Regions from separate parts of the Pseudomonas sp. KH_046_2 genome, predicted to be linked through region 2. Evidence: riboswitches for the same ligand, from Rfam matches in the RefSeq annotation. Region 2 holds a riboswitch; the other holds the start of a gene.
What was found. Region 2 has a riboswitch for cobalamin ahead of cobW (cobalamin biosynthesis protein CobW). Riboswitches for the same ligand answer to the same signal wherever they lie in the genome.

Region 1: linked by a shared signal. The riboswitch ahead of cobO (cob(I)yrinic acid a,c-diamide adenosyltransferase) and the one ahead of cobW (cobalamin biosynthesis protein CobW) in region 2 are both predicted to bind cobalamin.

What each region holds. Positions count from the first base shown of each region.
Region 1 is NZ_CM174480.1:1,860,397-1,867,441, reverse strand. It holds gene cbiB (adenosylcobinamide-phosphate synthase CbiB) at 1-706, opposite strand, end outside; gene bluB (5,6-dimethylbenzimidazole synthase) at 703-1,353, opposite strand; gene AC3IX1_RS08505 (cobyrinic acid a,c-diamide synthase CobB) at 1,350-2,720, opposite strand; gene cobO (cob(I)yrinic acid a,c-diamide adenosyltransferase) at 2,717-3,328, opposite strand; cobalamin riboswitch at 3,411-3,643, opposite strand; gene AC3IX1_RS08495 (hypothetical protein) at 3,797-4,381, shown strand; gene AC3IX1_RS08490 (PQQ-dependent sugar dehydrogenase) at 4,448-5,761, shown strand; gene AC3IX1_RS08485 (O-methyltransferase) at 5,872-6,534, opposite strand; gene AC3IX1_RS08480 (C40 family peptidase) at 6,553-7,045, opposite strand, start outside.
Region 2 is NZ_CM174480.1:3,476,269-3,483,313, reverse strand. It holds gene cobM (precorrin-4 C(11)-methyltransferase) at 24-770, opposite strand; gene AC3IX1_RS15685 (cobalamin biosynthesis protein) at 854-1,267, opposite strand; gene AC3IX1_RS15680 (CbtA family protein) at 1,264-1,971, opposite strand; gene AC3IX1_RS15675 (CbtB domain-containing protein) at 1,983-2,174, opposite strand; cobalamin riboswitch at 2,296-2,521, opposite strand; cobalamin riboswitch at 2,757-2,969, shown strand; gene cobW (cobalamin biosynthesis protein CobW) at 3,073-4,143, shown strand; gene cobN (cobaltochelatase subunit CobN) at 4,147-7,045, shown strand, end outside.

The DNA of each region.
Region 1 (7,045 bases), 1.6 Mb from region 2:
GGCCGGCGTTCGGGCTGTCCCAGGTCGGCCCTTGGGTGCGCCAGCACTTCAACGCCAGCCGGGTTTTGCCCAGCAACGCGTAAGTCAGTGCCACCAGGCGCGCAGGAATGTAATTGAGCACGTCGTCGACCTTCGCTGCCGCCCAGCCGAACCGTTCGAAACGTTCATTGCGATAACCCCACATCGCATCCAGCGTATTGCTCAGGCGGTAGAGCACCACGCCCGGCGCGCCTGCCACGGCAAACCAGAACAACGCCGCGAACACCGCATCGCTGCCGTTTTCCAGTACCGATTCGGTAGCGGCACGGGCGACCTCGGTTTCATCCAGTTCGCTGGTCTGGCGACTGACCAGATAGCTCACCCGCGTGCGCGCCGCCTCCAGGTCATTACTGCGCAGGGCCTTGGCCACAGGCGTGACGTGCTCACCGAGGCTGCGCATGCCAAGGGCGCAATAGAGCGCGAGAATCTCGACGATCCAGCCGACATAAGGCGCCCAGGAAAATGCCGTGGCCAACAATGTCAGCGGCAACACGGCAATCACCCATGCGGTGACGCCATGACTGCGCCAGCCGCGACCGCCGCCGTTGAAACGTTGCTCGATGCGCTCGGCAAAACGGCCGAACGCCACCAGCGGATGCCAGCGTTTGGGCTCGCCCAGCAGCGCATCCAGCGCAACCGCGGCGACACTCAACAACGCCACACTCATTGACTCACTCCCCAATAATTTTCGTACAGCAATTCATGTAGCGGACGCGCCTGTGCCCAGCCTTCGAGCACCAGCATCGGCGCCGGGTAGAACTCTTTGACCGGTCCCAGGCACAGCACCGCCAGCGGTTTTGCTCCCGGCGGCAATCTCAACAAGTCCGCCAGTGCCTGGGGCTCGAACAGCGACACCCAGCCCATGCCCAGTCCTTCGGCGCGGGACGCCAGCCACAGGTTCTGGATGGCACAGGACAGCGAAGCCATATCCATTTCCGGCAAGGTGCGGCGGCCGAAGATATGCTGCTCGCGGTCGTCCATCAGCGCGGCAACCAGTACCTCGGCGCAATCGCCGATGCCTTCGACCTTGAGCTTCATGAACTCATCGCTGCGCTCGCCGAGGGCTTCGGCGGTGCGGATGCGTTCTTCTTCCACAAGTGCCTGGATTTGCCCGCGCAAGGCGCGATCACTGATGCGGATGAAGCGCCAGGGCTGCATCAGGCCGACACTGGGGGCCTGGTGTGCGGCTTCGAGCAGGCGCCGCAGCAATTCAGGCTCGACGGTGCCGCCACTGAAGTGGCGCATGTCGCGGCGTTCGGCGATGGCGCGATAGACCGCTGCGCGTTCGGCTTCGGAAAATGCGTTGTCCGTCATGGCCTCTTCGCGAGCAGGCTCGCTCCCACAGGAGTCAGGTGATCCATTATGGAAGCGATGACGGTCTCAAGGTCCGGGGCAAACAGCGCGGCAATCGCCGAGGGGTTCGACGGAAAATAAAAGTGCACATAAGAAGCGGTCATCCGCCCCTCACGGTAGACCGCCTCCGCTCCGCGCCCGCCGTTAGGGCTCAAGCCCCGGGCAATCGGCGCCAGTTCAGTGGTGGTCAACGAATGGTGATAGGTGTGCCCGCGCAGCGAACCTTCCGGCAAATCCACCGCCTGCAACGCCAACGCCGCCAGACGCTTTTGCATCACCGCATCACCGGCCAGCAAGCCAACAAGTTCGGCGCGAGCGCCCTCGACATCGGTCAGGGAATCGAGCAGATACAGCATGCCGCCACACTCGGCGAGCAAGGGTTTGCCTGCCTGGTGGTGGGCGCGGATGGCATCGAGCATCGCAGTGTTTTGCGCCAGCGCAACATGGTGCAGCTCCGGGTAACCACCCGGCAGATACAGGCTGTCCGCCTCCGGCAACGCTCGGTCGCGGATCGGCGAGAAGAACGACAACTCGGCACCCATCGTCCGCAGCAGATCCAGGCTCGCGCCGTAGGTGAACGCAAAGGCTTCATCCCGGGCGACGGCAATGCGCACACCGGCCAGCAGCGGTTCGGCCGCGATGACATCAGGCGCGGCGAACTCGACCGCCGGCGGCAGCGCGACCTCGCAACTGCTGGCCAGGGCATCGGCGGCCGCATCGAGGCGCAGGTCGAGATCGTTCAACTCACTGGCCTGCACCAGCCCCAGGTGCCGGCTCGGCAATTCGATCCCGGTTTCCCGGGACAGCGCGCCGTACCAGCGCAAACCTTCAGTCAGGCTGCCTTCGAGCAGTTGCGCATGGCGCAGCGTGCCGACACGATTGGCCAGCACGCCGGCGAACGGCAGGTCCGGCTGATAACGCGCCAGCCCCAGGGCCAATGCGCCGAAGGTCTGGGCCATGGCGGTGCCATCGATCACACCCAGCACCGGCACACCGAAATGCCGCGCCAGATCGGCGCTCGACGGCGTACCGTCGAACAGTCCCATGACGCCTTCGATCAGGATCAGATCCGCTTCAGCAGCGGCTTCCCACAACAACCGGCGACTCTCCTGCTCACCGACCATCCACATGTCCAGTTGATACACCGGCGCACCGCTGGCGCGCTCGAGGATCATCGGATCGAGAAAGTCGGGGCCGCACTTGAACACGCGAACCTTGCGCCCCTGATTGCGATGCAATCGGGCCAGTGCCGCGGTGACGGTGGTCTTGCCCTGGCCAGAGGCCGGCGCGGCAATCAGTACCGCCGGGCAATGACGAGGCTGGTTCACAGTTCGACGCCTTTCTGCGCTTTGATCCCGGCTTGGAAGGCGTGTTTGATCACGCCCATTTCGGTGACGGTGTCGGCCATCTCGATCATTTCCGGCTTGGCGGCACGACCGGTAACCACCACGTGTTGCATCGGTGGCCGGGACTGCAAGTCGCTGAGCACCTGATCGAGATCGAGGTAGCCGTGCTTGAGGGCGATGTTCAGCTCATCCAGCACCACCAGACCGATGGAAGGATCGCGCAGCAGTTGCTGTGACACCGCCCAGGCGGCTTCGGCGGCGGCGATGTCGCGCTGGCGGTCCTGGGTTTCCCAGGTAAAACCTTCGCCCATCACGTGAAAGCGCACCTGCTCGGGAAAGCGCCGGAAGAACAACTCTTCGCCCGTGCTGTTGCGGCCCTTGATGAACTGCACCACGCCGCACTGCATGCCGTGCCCCATGGCGCGGGCAAGCATGCCGAAAGCCGAACTGCTCTTGCCCTTGCCGTTGCCGGTCAGCACCAGCAGCAGGCCGCATTCGTTCGGGGAATTGGCGATGCGCTCGTCGATCACGGCTTTTTTGCGCTGCATGCGCGCCAGGTGGCGTTCGTCACGATCGGGGGTATCAGTCATGGGGGAGCTCTCCGTTGAGGCAGGAATAACGGCGGGCAGGCACAAGAATAGAAGGCAACAAGCCTGGCATCGCCCACCGTGATGCCGCTGGATGAATCAGGCCGGTCTCCGGGCTCATGAGTGGCGCGGGGCCGGACTGTGCGCCTTCCCGCATCGAATCGACACAGTGGCATCACACACAGTTTTCACTCATTTACCGTTGCGGGGGCAGCGCCGGAATTGCGGGCCTTCGACCAACAGAAGAACTCACTCACCGGCTTCCCTGTTTCACTCTGTCGACCCAAGCCACAGAGCACCTGAAACAAGCCGCGAAGGTTAGAGGGTTGGGGGTGGAGCGTCAATTAAAGCCGGGAGGCCAACGACCGAATAACTGCCATCAATCAATAAACTGACGTCAATCTTGTGCCACGCTCCCAGCAGTGATATCAAAGAGCCACAACCTCACAACACAACAACAAGGGTGAGCCCATGCAAGGCATGATCATCAGCAATCCAAAGCTGGAATTCCTGCGCCCGGTGCTCGAGCACTGGTTCGAATGCATCGACCGTTACAACGCCGTCCGCGGCGATGGCGACACACCGTACTGGCACGACGAAAAGGCCAATCTCGGACTGCTGTCTGCCGCCGCCTGGATGGCCGAGATGGTCACGCTGCAACAGACGCCAACCCGCAAGCAGACCGAAGAAGGCGAACGCAATAGCCGCGCCGACCTGCTCCTGGCCTCGTCCGAAACCCGCGCCTACATCCAGACCAGCCAGCGCTGGCCACGGGTCAACAGCCTCAACCTGTCCCAGGCCCTGCTCGATATCGCCAGCGATGCCAAGCGGCTGAGCCACGCCAGCGACCTGAAACTCGGCTGCCTGTTCGTCGCCCCGCAAAAAGCCCAGCAGGGCGCCACGCCGGAAGAGCTCCAGGACATGGTCGACGACCTGCAAAAAGAACACACCTGCGCTGTCGCCTGGTATTTCCCTTATGCCTATCGCAAGTTGCGCAACGAAGCCGGCAACTATCACCCCGGTATTGCGGTGCTGTTCAAGGAAGCCCGCGGCTGAGGGTTGAACCATCGCACGACAACGCTTCTCTATGATTAGAACAAGGCATTCATAGGGAAGACCAGTATGCGCACGCCCCCGCTCGTTCTCGTTATCGCGCTCAGCGGAGGGCTCGCCGCTTGTGGCGAGACCTCCAGCCTGCAAGTCTCCGATGGCACCGGCCCGTCACCCCAACTGCCGGAACCCAATAAAACCCTGATCCCGACCGTGAACATCGCCCCGGCCATCGGCTGGCCACAGGGTGCGAAACCCGTCGCCGCCACGGGCACTCAAGTGGCCGCATTTGCCGAGGACCTGGATCACCCCCGCTGGCTTTATGTGCTGCCCAATGGCGACGTACTGGTGGCGGAAACCAACGCACCACCCAAACCCGAAGACGGCAAAGGCATCCGCGGCTGGGTCATGAAGAAAGTCATGGACCGCGCCGGGGCCGGTGTGCCCAGCGCCAACCGCATCACCTTGCTCCGCGACCAGGACCACGATGGCGTCGCGGAAACCCGCACGGTGTTTCTGCAAAACCTCAATTCGCCCTTCGGCATGACGCTGGTCGGCAATGACCTGTATGTGGCCGACACCGATCGCCTGCTGCGCTTCCACTATAAAAGTGGCGATACGCAGATCAAGTCGCCGCCGGTCAAGGTTGTCGACCTGCCGGGTGGCCCGCTGAACCATCACTGGACGAAAAACGTCATCGCCAGCAAGGACGGCAGCAAGCTGTACGTCACCGTGGGTTCCAACAGCAACGTCGGCGAAAACGGCATGGACAAGGAAGAAGGCCGCGCGGCGATCTGGGAAGTGGATCGCGCCACCGGCCAGCAGCGGATCTTCGCCTCCGGCCTGCGCAATCCCAACGGCATGGCGTGGGAACCGCACAGTGGAGCGCTGTGGACCGCGGTCAACGAACGGGATGAAATCGGCAGTGACCTGGTACCGGACTACATCACTTCGGTGAAGGACGGCGCATTCTATGGCTGGCCGTACAGTTACTACGGCCAGCATGTCGATATTCGCGTCGAGCCGCAAAACCCGGACCTGGTGGCCAAGGCCATCGCCCCGGACTACGCCGTCGGCCCGCACACGGCATCACTGGGCCTGACCTTCGCCGAAAACAGCAAGCTGCCGCCGCCCTTTACCCAAGGGGCATTCATCGGGCAGCACGGCTCATGGAACCGTAACCCCCACAGCGGCTACAAAGTGATTTTCGTGCCGTTCAGCGCGGGCAAACCTGTCGGCAAGCCCGTTGAAGTGCTCAGCGGTTTTCTCAACGACAAGGAACAGGCCATGGGCCGCCCGGTGGGCGTGGTGATCGACCGGCAGGGTGACCTGTTGGTGGCCGATGATGTGGGGAACAAGGTTTGGCGGGTTTCGGCTGCCAGGTAAAGGCACTACATTACCTGTTGGAGCGAGCCTGCTCGCGATGAGGCCGGCACATTCAACTTTGATGTTGCCTGCCCCACAGTCATCGCGAGCAGGCTCACTCCTACAGGCGCTCAGCGTTTACGGCAAAGGGTCAAACCATCGCCGATCGGCAACAACGACAGATCCACCCGCACATCATCCTTCAACGCCCGGTTGAGCGCCTGGATTGCCCGGGTGTCCGCACTCTCGGGACTGACCTCAAGCACGCGCCCACTCCACAGGGTGTTATCGAACACCGCCAGCCCACCGACCCGCAGCAATCGCAGGGCGTGCTCCAGATAAGCCGGGTAGTTGGCCTTGTCGGCATCGATGAACACCAGGTCGTACTGCCCGTCCTGCCCTTGTCGCTCAAGCTCGGCGAGGGTTTCCAGCGCCGGGGCCAGTCGCAAGTCAATCCTCCCGGCGAGCCCCGCTTCTTGCCAGTAGCGTCGCGCGATGGCGTTGTAGTCGCCGGGGATGTCACAGCAAATCAGCGAACCGTCCGCCGGTAATGCCGCCGCCATGCACAACGCGCTGTAACCGGTAAAGGTGCCGATTTCGAGCAAGCGCCTGGCCCCCGTCAGTTGCACCAGCAAGGCGAGAAATTGCCCCTGCTCTGGCGCCACCTGCCAACGCGCCATTGGCAGCGCCTGGGTCTCATCGCGCAAGCGCTTGAGCAGTGGCGTTTCGCGCAGGGAAACATCGAGCAGGTATTGATACAGGTCGTCGTCGAGATTGAGCGTACGAGCCGTCATGACCATCAGCTCCGGAAGTTACGGATTGCGCGCCAAATGTTCGGGCTGCAGAACACGCTTGGCGCTCAGGTAAGCCTTTTGCCAATACGCCTTGGACAAGCTGTCGAGCTTCACGGTGCCGCCGGTGGCCGGTGCGTGGACAAAGCGCCCTTCTCCCACGTAGATGCCGGCATGACTGACCTGGGAACCGCCATTGGTGGCAAAGAAAAGCAGGTCACCGGTTTGCAGGCCTTCCTTGCCCACATTCGCCGCTTGCATGGAGATCATCTCGCGAGTGGTGCGCGGCAACGAAATACCGGTGACATCGCGATACACGTAGGCGATCAGGCCGCTGCAATCAAATCCGGAATCCGGCGTATTGCCACCCCAGCGATAAGGCGTACCCACCAGGCCGAGCGCGCGAAACAGCACGTCTTCCGCCTCGGGCGAAAAAGCTTGCGGGGAGCCAAATACGATGGGAGCGCGAACCACCGGCGCAGGAGGCGGTGTGCGGCTGGCGCAGGCACTGAGC
Region 2 (7,045 bases):
CAAGCTCCCTCGCCACAGGTGCTTCAGGGCCTGTAGAGATGCGCATGCCCCGCGCGATACAGCGATGACGAGCTGAAGTGATCACTGCCCAGCACGCGACCCACCAGAATCAACGCCGTACGGCGAAAGCCCTTGGCTTCTACCTTCCCGGCAATATCCTCAAGCGTGCCCACCACCCAATCCTGATCCGGCCAGCTCGCGCGGTGAACCACTGCAATAGGACAATCGGCGCCGTAATGGGGCAGCAGTTCCTCAACGATCTTCGCCAGGTGATTGACCCCTAAATGAATCGCCATGGTCGCGCCGTGTTGCGCCAGGCTGGAGAATTCCTCTCCGGGAGGCATGGCGGTCTTGTCGGCGTAGCGCGTCAGGATCACGCTCTGGGAAACGTCCGGTAGCGTCAGTTCCGCGCCCAAGAGCGCTGCGCAAGCGGCTGTGGCCGTCACGCCAGGTACGATTTCGAACGCAATGCCCAGCTCGCGCAGATAGCGAATCTGCTCGCCAATGGCGCCATACAGGCTCGGATCGCCAGAGTGCACCCGGGCCACATCCTGTCCTTTGGCGTGGGCGCTCTTGATCAGGTCGATGATCTGTTCCAGATGCAGTTCGGCGCTGTTGACCACCTGTTCGGCACAGTGACCTTCCAGCACGGCGGCAGGCACCAGGGAACCGGCATAAATGATCACCGGGCAGCTGCGAATCAGCCGCTGGCCCTTGACGGTAATCAGTTCGGGGTCGCCGGGACCTGCGCCAATGAAGTAGACGGTCATCGTCGGTTCCTGTGGGAAAAAAGGGGCTGAACAGGGCTTCAGATGAAGAATGTTCATGATCAATGGCGGGGATTATCGGTTTTTTACGCAGCGCCAGCCAATGCCAGGGTTGCCTGGGCGTATTTTTGTCGTGGAATCAGCAGTTTTGCCGGGGCCTGGGCCAGTTGCTCCGCCAGGGCCAGTGCGGCGCTTTCCGCCACGCCGTAGCAACCGGTGCGTTCAAAGGCTATTTGCGATTGATGACTGAGTTGCGGTTCATAAACGGCCAACTGTTCACTGCTGAAATACTGCAATTCCAGTCCAAGCTGCTGAGCCAGTTCGATCAGCGCAGGCTCGTCGCGCTTCGAATCGATGCTGGCCAGCGCCTTGATTTCATGACGAGCAATCTGGTGCGCCTCCAGCGCCTGATCGAGCAGCGCCAGCAACGTGCTGACAGGGCAGCCTCGCTGGCAGCCCAGACCGACCACCAGGGTCGGCGCTGTGCTGATATCCGTCATGCGTTGTATTGGCCATCGCTTTTGCGACGGAACAACCAGGCGCTGATCAGGCCCAGGGCCAGCCAGAACGCCACGTTGGTCAGTTGCGAAGCGATTTTGAACTGGGTTTCCAGTGCCTCTGGAGCGAGCATCGAATGCACTTCCGGTTGCGGTGCGCCAATCACATGGGGAACGGCGAGGATCGCCGCGCCGAGGATTTTCATCAGCCAGTGACGGCTGAACACGATCAGCGCGATACCGACGGCGGTGGAGGCGGCGGTACCGATCCACCACAGTTGCCGTTGTGCCAGGTCGGCGGCGGCAGTGCCTGGCAGTTCCGGAGGCAGGCCGAGGGTCGGCGCGAGCACGAAGGTCGCGTAACCGGCCAGGCCCCAGAGCAGGCCCTGGGAGGTTTTGGTTGGCGCACGCAAGGTGTACAGGCCGGCCAGCATCAGGGCGAAACCGACGGCCACCACCAGGTTGCCACCGGTGGTCGACAGCACGCGCTGCCAGCCGTCTTCCGGCTCCCAGGCTTGCGCATCGTGAGTGTGGGCAGCCGTCGCACCGTCGGCGTGCTCATGCATTTCAACAGCGGCCGGTTCGGATTTTTCGTAGGTCTCGGCCTGCAAAATCAGCGGAGCGACCCAGAAACTTTGCAGCAGGGTCAGCAACAGGGCGGCCAGCAGCCCGGTGAAACCTGCGGTTTGCGCAATACGCGTGATCATGTCGACAGCTCTCAATGGCACGGGAACGCGGAGCTGTGGCGGGTATCGTGGGCGGCGTTGTGCACCGCTTCGATATGCGAGAAACCGGCGAAATACACCAGGCACGCGCCCAAAATCGACGCGCAGACGGCGACGGTCAGACGTTGGGTCAGGGTTGAGGTGGTGCTCGCGGCTGTGTGTTCGGCGCTGCTGATGATCGACATGGCGTTTCCCTCTGGTCTGTCAGCGGGGAATAAGAGCGCACGCAAAAAACCGTACGACCAGGCGCGCAAGGTTTCAAACAGCGCCCGCCCACCGCGGGTTTGTTGGTTCAGTGACCGTACTGGTCACTTTGTGTTGCGGGCCGGTCTCCGGGCTCACGAGGGGCGAAGGCTTGCGCCTGGACCTGAAAGCATCACCTTCCCATGCCGCAGTGGCACAGTGGATCTGACGCTTCGCTCGCTTACCGTTGCGGGGGCAGCACCGGACTGACATGGCTTAAGAGTAAAGCACATGATTCACCGGTTTCCCGTTTCACCCTGTGAAGGGCACCCGTAACAAGGTGTGTAGGAGAGCATGGGCGGGGGTTGGGCGTCAATTGGCAAGGGTTCTCACTTGAGGCTTGCACAACACATTGTGGCGAGGGAGCTTGCTCCCGTTGGGTTGCGAAGCGACCCCCCTCACCTTTATCCAGGTAAAACCTGCACTCTGGATTTGCGACGGCTTCGCCGCCGAACGGGAGCAAGCTCCCTCGCCACAGAGGATCGCAATCAACCTGCGGACATTGACCCGCCCCAAGACCATGCGTAGCCTTGCGCTTTCGAGGTTCTTCGGCGTTTGTCGAAGCTAAGAAGGGAACGCGGTCGATGCCGCGGCTGCCCCCGCAACTGTGAACGGTGATGTTCGTTGCCACGCCACTGCAGGCTCAATCCATGAGGCCGGCGGGAAGGCGCAGCGAATGCCAGGCTCAAGGCCGGCACACCGTCAGCCAGGAGACCTGCCTCGTCACAGATTCTCACTTTCAACCGGGCGGGGTGATCCGGTGGCGAACTCTTCAGGCACGCGCGTCCGCGTTGCCGGTCGTCGTCCCGTATGCCCGCCACATTAGCCATAGGGCATCCGATGAAAACACTGGCCAAACTCCCCGTCACCATCGTCACCGGCTTTCTCGGCTCGGGTAAAACCACGCTGCTGCGGCACATGCTCGACAACGCCCAAGGTCGCCGCATCGCGGTGATTGTCAACGAGTTCGGCGAGTTGGGCATCGACGGCGAAATCCTCAAGCAGTGCTCCATCGGTTGCACCGAAGAAGAGGCCAACGGCCGTGTCTATGAGCTGGCCAACGGCTGCCTGTGCTGCACCGTCCAGGAAGAATTCTTCCCGGTGATGCGCGAACTGGTGGCCCGTCGCGGCGATCTTGACCATATCCTCATCGAAACGTCCGGCCTGGCCCTGCCCAAGCCGCTGGTCCAAGCCTTCCAGTGGCCGGAAATCCGCAGCGCTTGCACGGTGGACGCCGTGATCACCGTGGTCGACAGCCCTGCCGTGGCCGCCGGCACCTTCGCGGCCTTCCCGGATCAGGTCGACGCCCAGCGCAAGCTCGACCCGAACCTGGACCACGAATCGCCGCTGCACGAACTGTTCGCCGACCAACTGGCCAGCGCTGACCTGGTGATCCTCAACAAAGCCGACCTGATCAACCCGGCGGACCTGGCCCGCGTGCGCCTGGAAGTCGCCGAGGAATTGCCGCCAGCGGTGAAAATCATCGAAGCCAGCAGCGGTCGCCTGCCGCTGGACGTGCTGATCGGGCTGGGTGCCGGCTCCGAGGAACACATCGACAGCCGTCATAGCCACCACGATCATCATCACGATGGCGACGACGATCATGACGACCACGATCACGACGCCTTCGATTCGATCTCCATCGAACTGCCGCAGGCCGACGAAAGCCTGCTGATGGACGCGCTGACTCAACTGGTGGTCCAGCACGGCATCCTGCGCGTCAAAGGCTTCGCCGCCGTTCCAAACAAACCGATGCGCCTGCTGATCCAAGGCGTGGGCACGCGTTTCGACAAGCACTTCGACCGCCAGTGGGGCACCGAAGAAGCACGCGTAACCCGCCTGGTGCTGATCGGCCAGGAACTGGACGCCACTGTTCTCGAAGCGCAATTGCGCGCCGCGCTCAGCGTGTAAGCCATGCACCTGCTCAGGACCCAGCCCGGCGGTTTCGTGTCGGATGACAACATTGCCGACCTTGGACAAACCCCCGCCGAACTGGTGGTCCTGTGCAGCGGCGATTCCAGCCTGGCGCTGCTTGCCGAAGCGGCGCAGCAATTGCCCGACGATTACCCTGGCGTGCGACTGGCCAACCCGATGCAAGTGCAGAGCCATGCCTCGGTCGATTTGTATGTCGATGAAGTGCTGCGTCACGCCAAGGTGATCCTGATTTCGTTGCACGGCGGCATCGCCTATTGGCGTTATGGCATCGAGCGCCTGGTCGAGCTGTCGCAGCGCGGAGTGCAGGTGATTCTGGTGCCGGGTGATGATCGCCCGGACCCGGAGCTCAGTGACCTGAGCACCGTCGCTGCCGAGGATCGCGACCGGCTCTGGCAGTTTCTGCGCCAGGGCGGCATGGGCAACGCCCTCGATTTCTTCCGCTGCCTGGCCAACCGCTGGCTGGCCCGTGATTACACCTGGGGCGAGCCGCAAACCCTGCCACGCACGGCGATTTACCATCCGCACAAACACTGCGCCGCACTGAGGGACTGGCAGGCCGACTGGCACGCCGATCAACCGGTGGCGGCGGTGCTGTTTTACCGCTCGCACTTGCAGGCGGCGAACACCGCTTTCATTGATGTTTTTTGCCAGCGTTTACAGGCCGCGGGGTTGAATCCGTTGCCGATTGCGCTGGCCAGCCTGAAGGAACCCGGTTGTCTTTGCGTGGTCGAGGACTGGCTGGATGAGGCCAGCGTCTCGGTGATTTTGAACACCACCGGCTTCGCCCAGTCCAGCCCCGAAGCGCCGCACTTGCGGCCGTTCCGTCGCAATATTCCGGTGATCCAGGCGATTTGCGCCCAGGACAACGAACCGGGTTGGCGCGCCAGCGAACAGGGGCTTGGCCCTCGCGACCTGGCGATGCATATCGCGTTGCCCGAGCTGGACGGGCGCATCATCAGCCGACCGATCAGTTTCAAGGATCTTGCGTGGCGCAGTGAGCGCAGTCAGTCGGATGTGGTCTGCTACAGGCCGCAACCGGAACGCATGGACTTCGTTGCCGAACTGGCGCGGCGCTGGGTCGATCTGGCGCGGGTGCCCAATGGGGATAAACGCATTGCCTTGATTCTCGCCAATTACCCGACCCGCGATGGGCGCATCGGTAATGGCGTGGGCCTTGACACCCCGGCCGCCGCGCTGAATATCCTGCGGGCGCTGCATACCGAAGGTTATCCGTTGCCGGCTGAATTGCCGGACAGCGGCACCGCGCTGATCCAGCAGTTGCTCGGCGGCGTCAGCAACGATCTCGAGACCCTCGACCTGCGTCCGTGCCAGCAAAGCCTGGGGATGGAGGATTATCTGGCGATGTTCAACGCATTGCCCGAAGCCAATCGCGCGGCGGTGCTCGAACGTTGGGGGGCGCCGGAGAACGACCCGATGTGCCGCAGCGGACGGATGATGATCGCCGGCCTGCGATTTGGCCTGACCTTCGTCGGCATTCAGCCGGCGCGGGGTTATCAGGTCGACCCGAGCGCGGTGTATCACGACCCGGACCTGGTGCCGCCTCACGGCTACCTGGCGTTTTACTTCTGGCTGCGCAACACCTACGGCGCCCACGGCGTGATCCACGTCGGCAAGCACGGCAACCTCGAATGGCTGCCGGGCAAAGGCGTGGGGCTCTCGGAAAACTGCTGGCCGGACGCGCTGCTCGGGCCGCTGCCGAACATCTATCCGTTCATCGTCAACGACCCGGGTGAGGGCGCCCAGGCCAAACGGCGTACCCAGGCGGTGATCATCGATCACTTGATGCCCCCGCTGACCCGCGCCGAAACCTACGGCCCGCTGCGTAACCTCGAACTGTTGGCCGACGAGTATTACGAAGCGCAGTTGCTCGATCCGCGCCGTGCCCGCGAGTTGCAGCGCGACATCCTGCAACTGGTGCGCGACACCCACATCGACCGTGAACTGCAACTGGATGAACAACTCGACAGCGATGCCGACGCGGCAATCTGGTTGCCGCGACTCGACACTTACCTGTGCGATTTGAAAGAGTCGCAGATCCGCGACGGCCTGCATGTGTTCGGTGAATCACCGACCGGTCGATTGCGCATCGATACCCTCCTGGCATTGCTGCGCATCCCGCGAGGCGATGGCCGGGGCGCGCAGTCGAGTCTGCTGCGTGCATTGGCCAAGGCCTTCGGGCTGGGGTTCGATCCACTGGATTGCGCGCTGGCCGAGCCTTGGGCCGGGCCGCGTCCCGAACCACTTTTGCTTATCAGCGACGAGACTTGGCGCACGGCGGGCGATACCCGCGAACGCCTGGAACTGTTTGCCGCGCAGTTGATTTCGGACGCGTTGAATACAGAGGCTCAAACCACACCAATCCTCTCTGGGAGCGGGCTTGTGTGGCGAGGGGGCTTGCCCCCGTTGGGTCGCGTAGCGACCCCAAAAAAAGGGACTGCTGCGCAGTCCGACGGGGGCAAGCCCCCTCGCCACAAAGGCTCGCTCCTACAGGAGGCGGACTGGATTGAGGTACAAGCCATTATCGATGGTTTGCGTGACGTCATCGCCCCGCGTCTGGACGCCTGCGGTCCGGCGGAAATGCGCGGATTGCTCGATGCCCTGGGCGGTCGCTTCGTCCCGGCCGGTCCCAGCGGTGCGCCGAGTCGTGGTCGTCTGGACGTGCTGCCCACCGGACGCAACTTCTACTCGGTGGATGTACGCAACCTGCCGACCACCACGGCGTGGCGCATCGGGTTCCAGTCGGCCAACCTGATTCTCGAACGGCACCTGCAAGACCACGGCGATCATTTGCGCCAGCTCGGCCTGTCGGTGTGGGGCACTGCGACCATGCGCACCGGTGGCGATGATATTGCTCAGG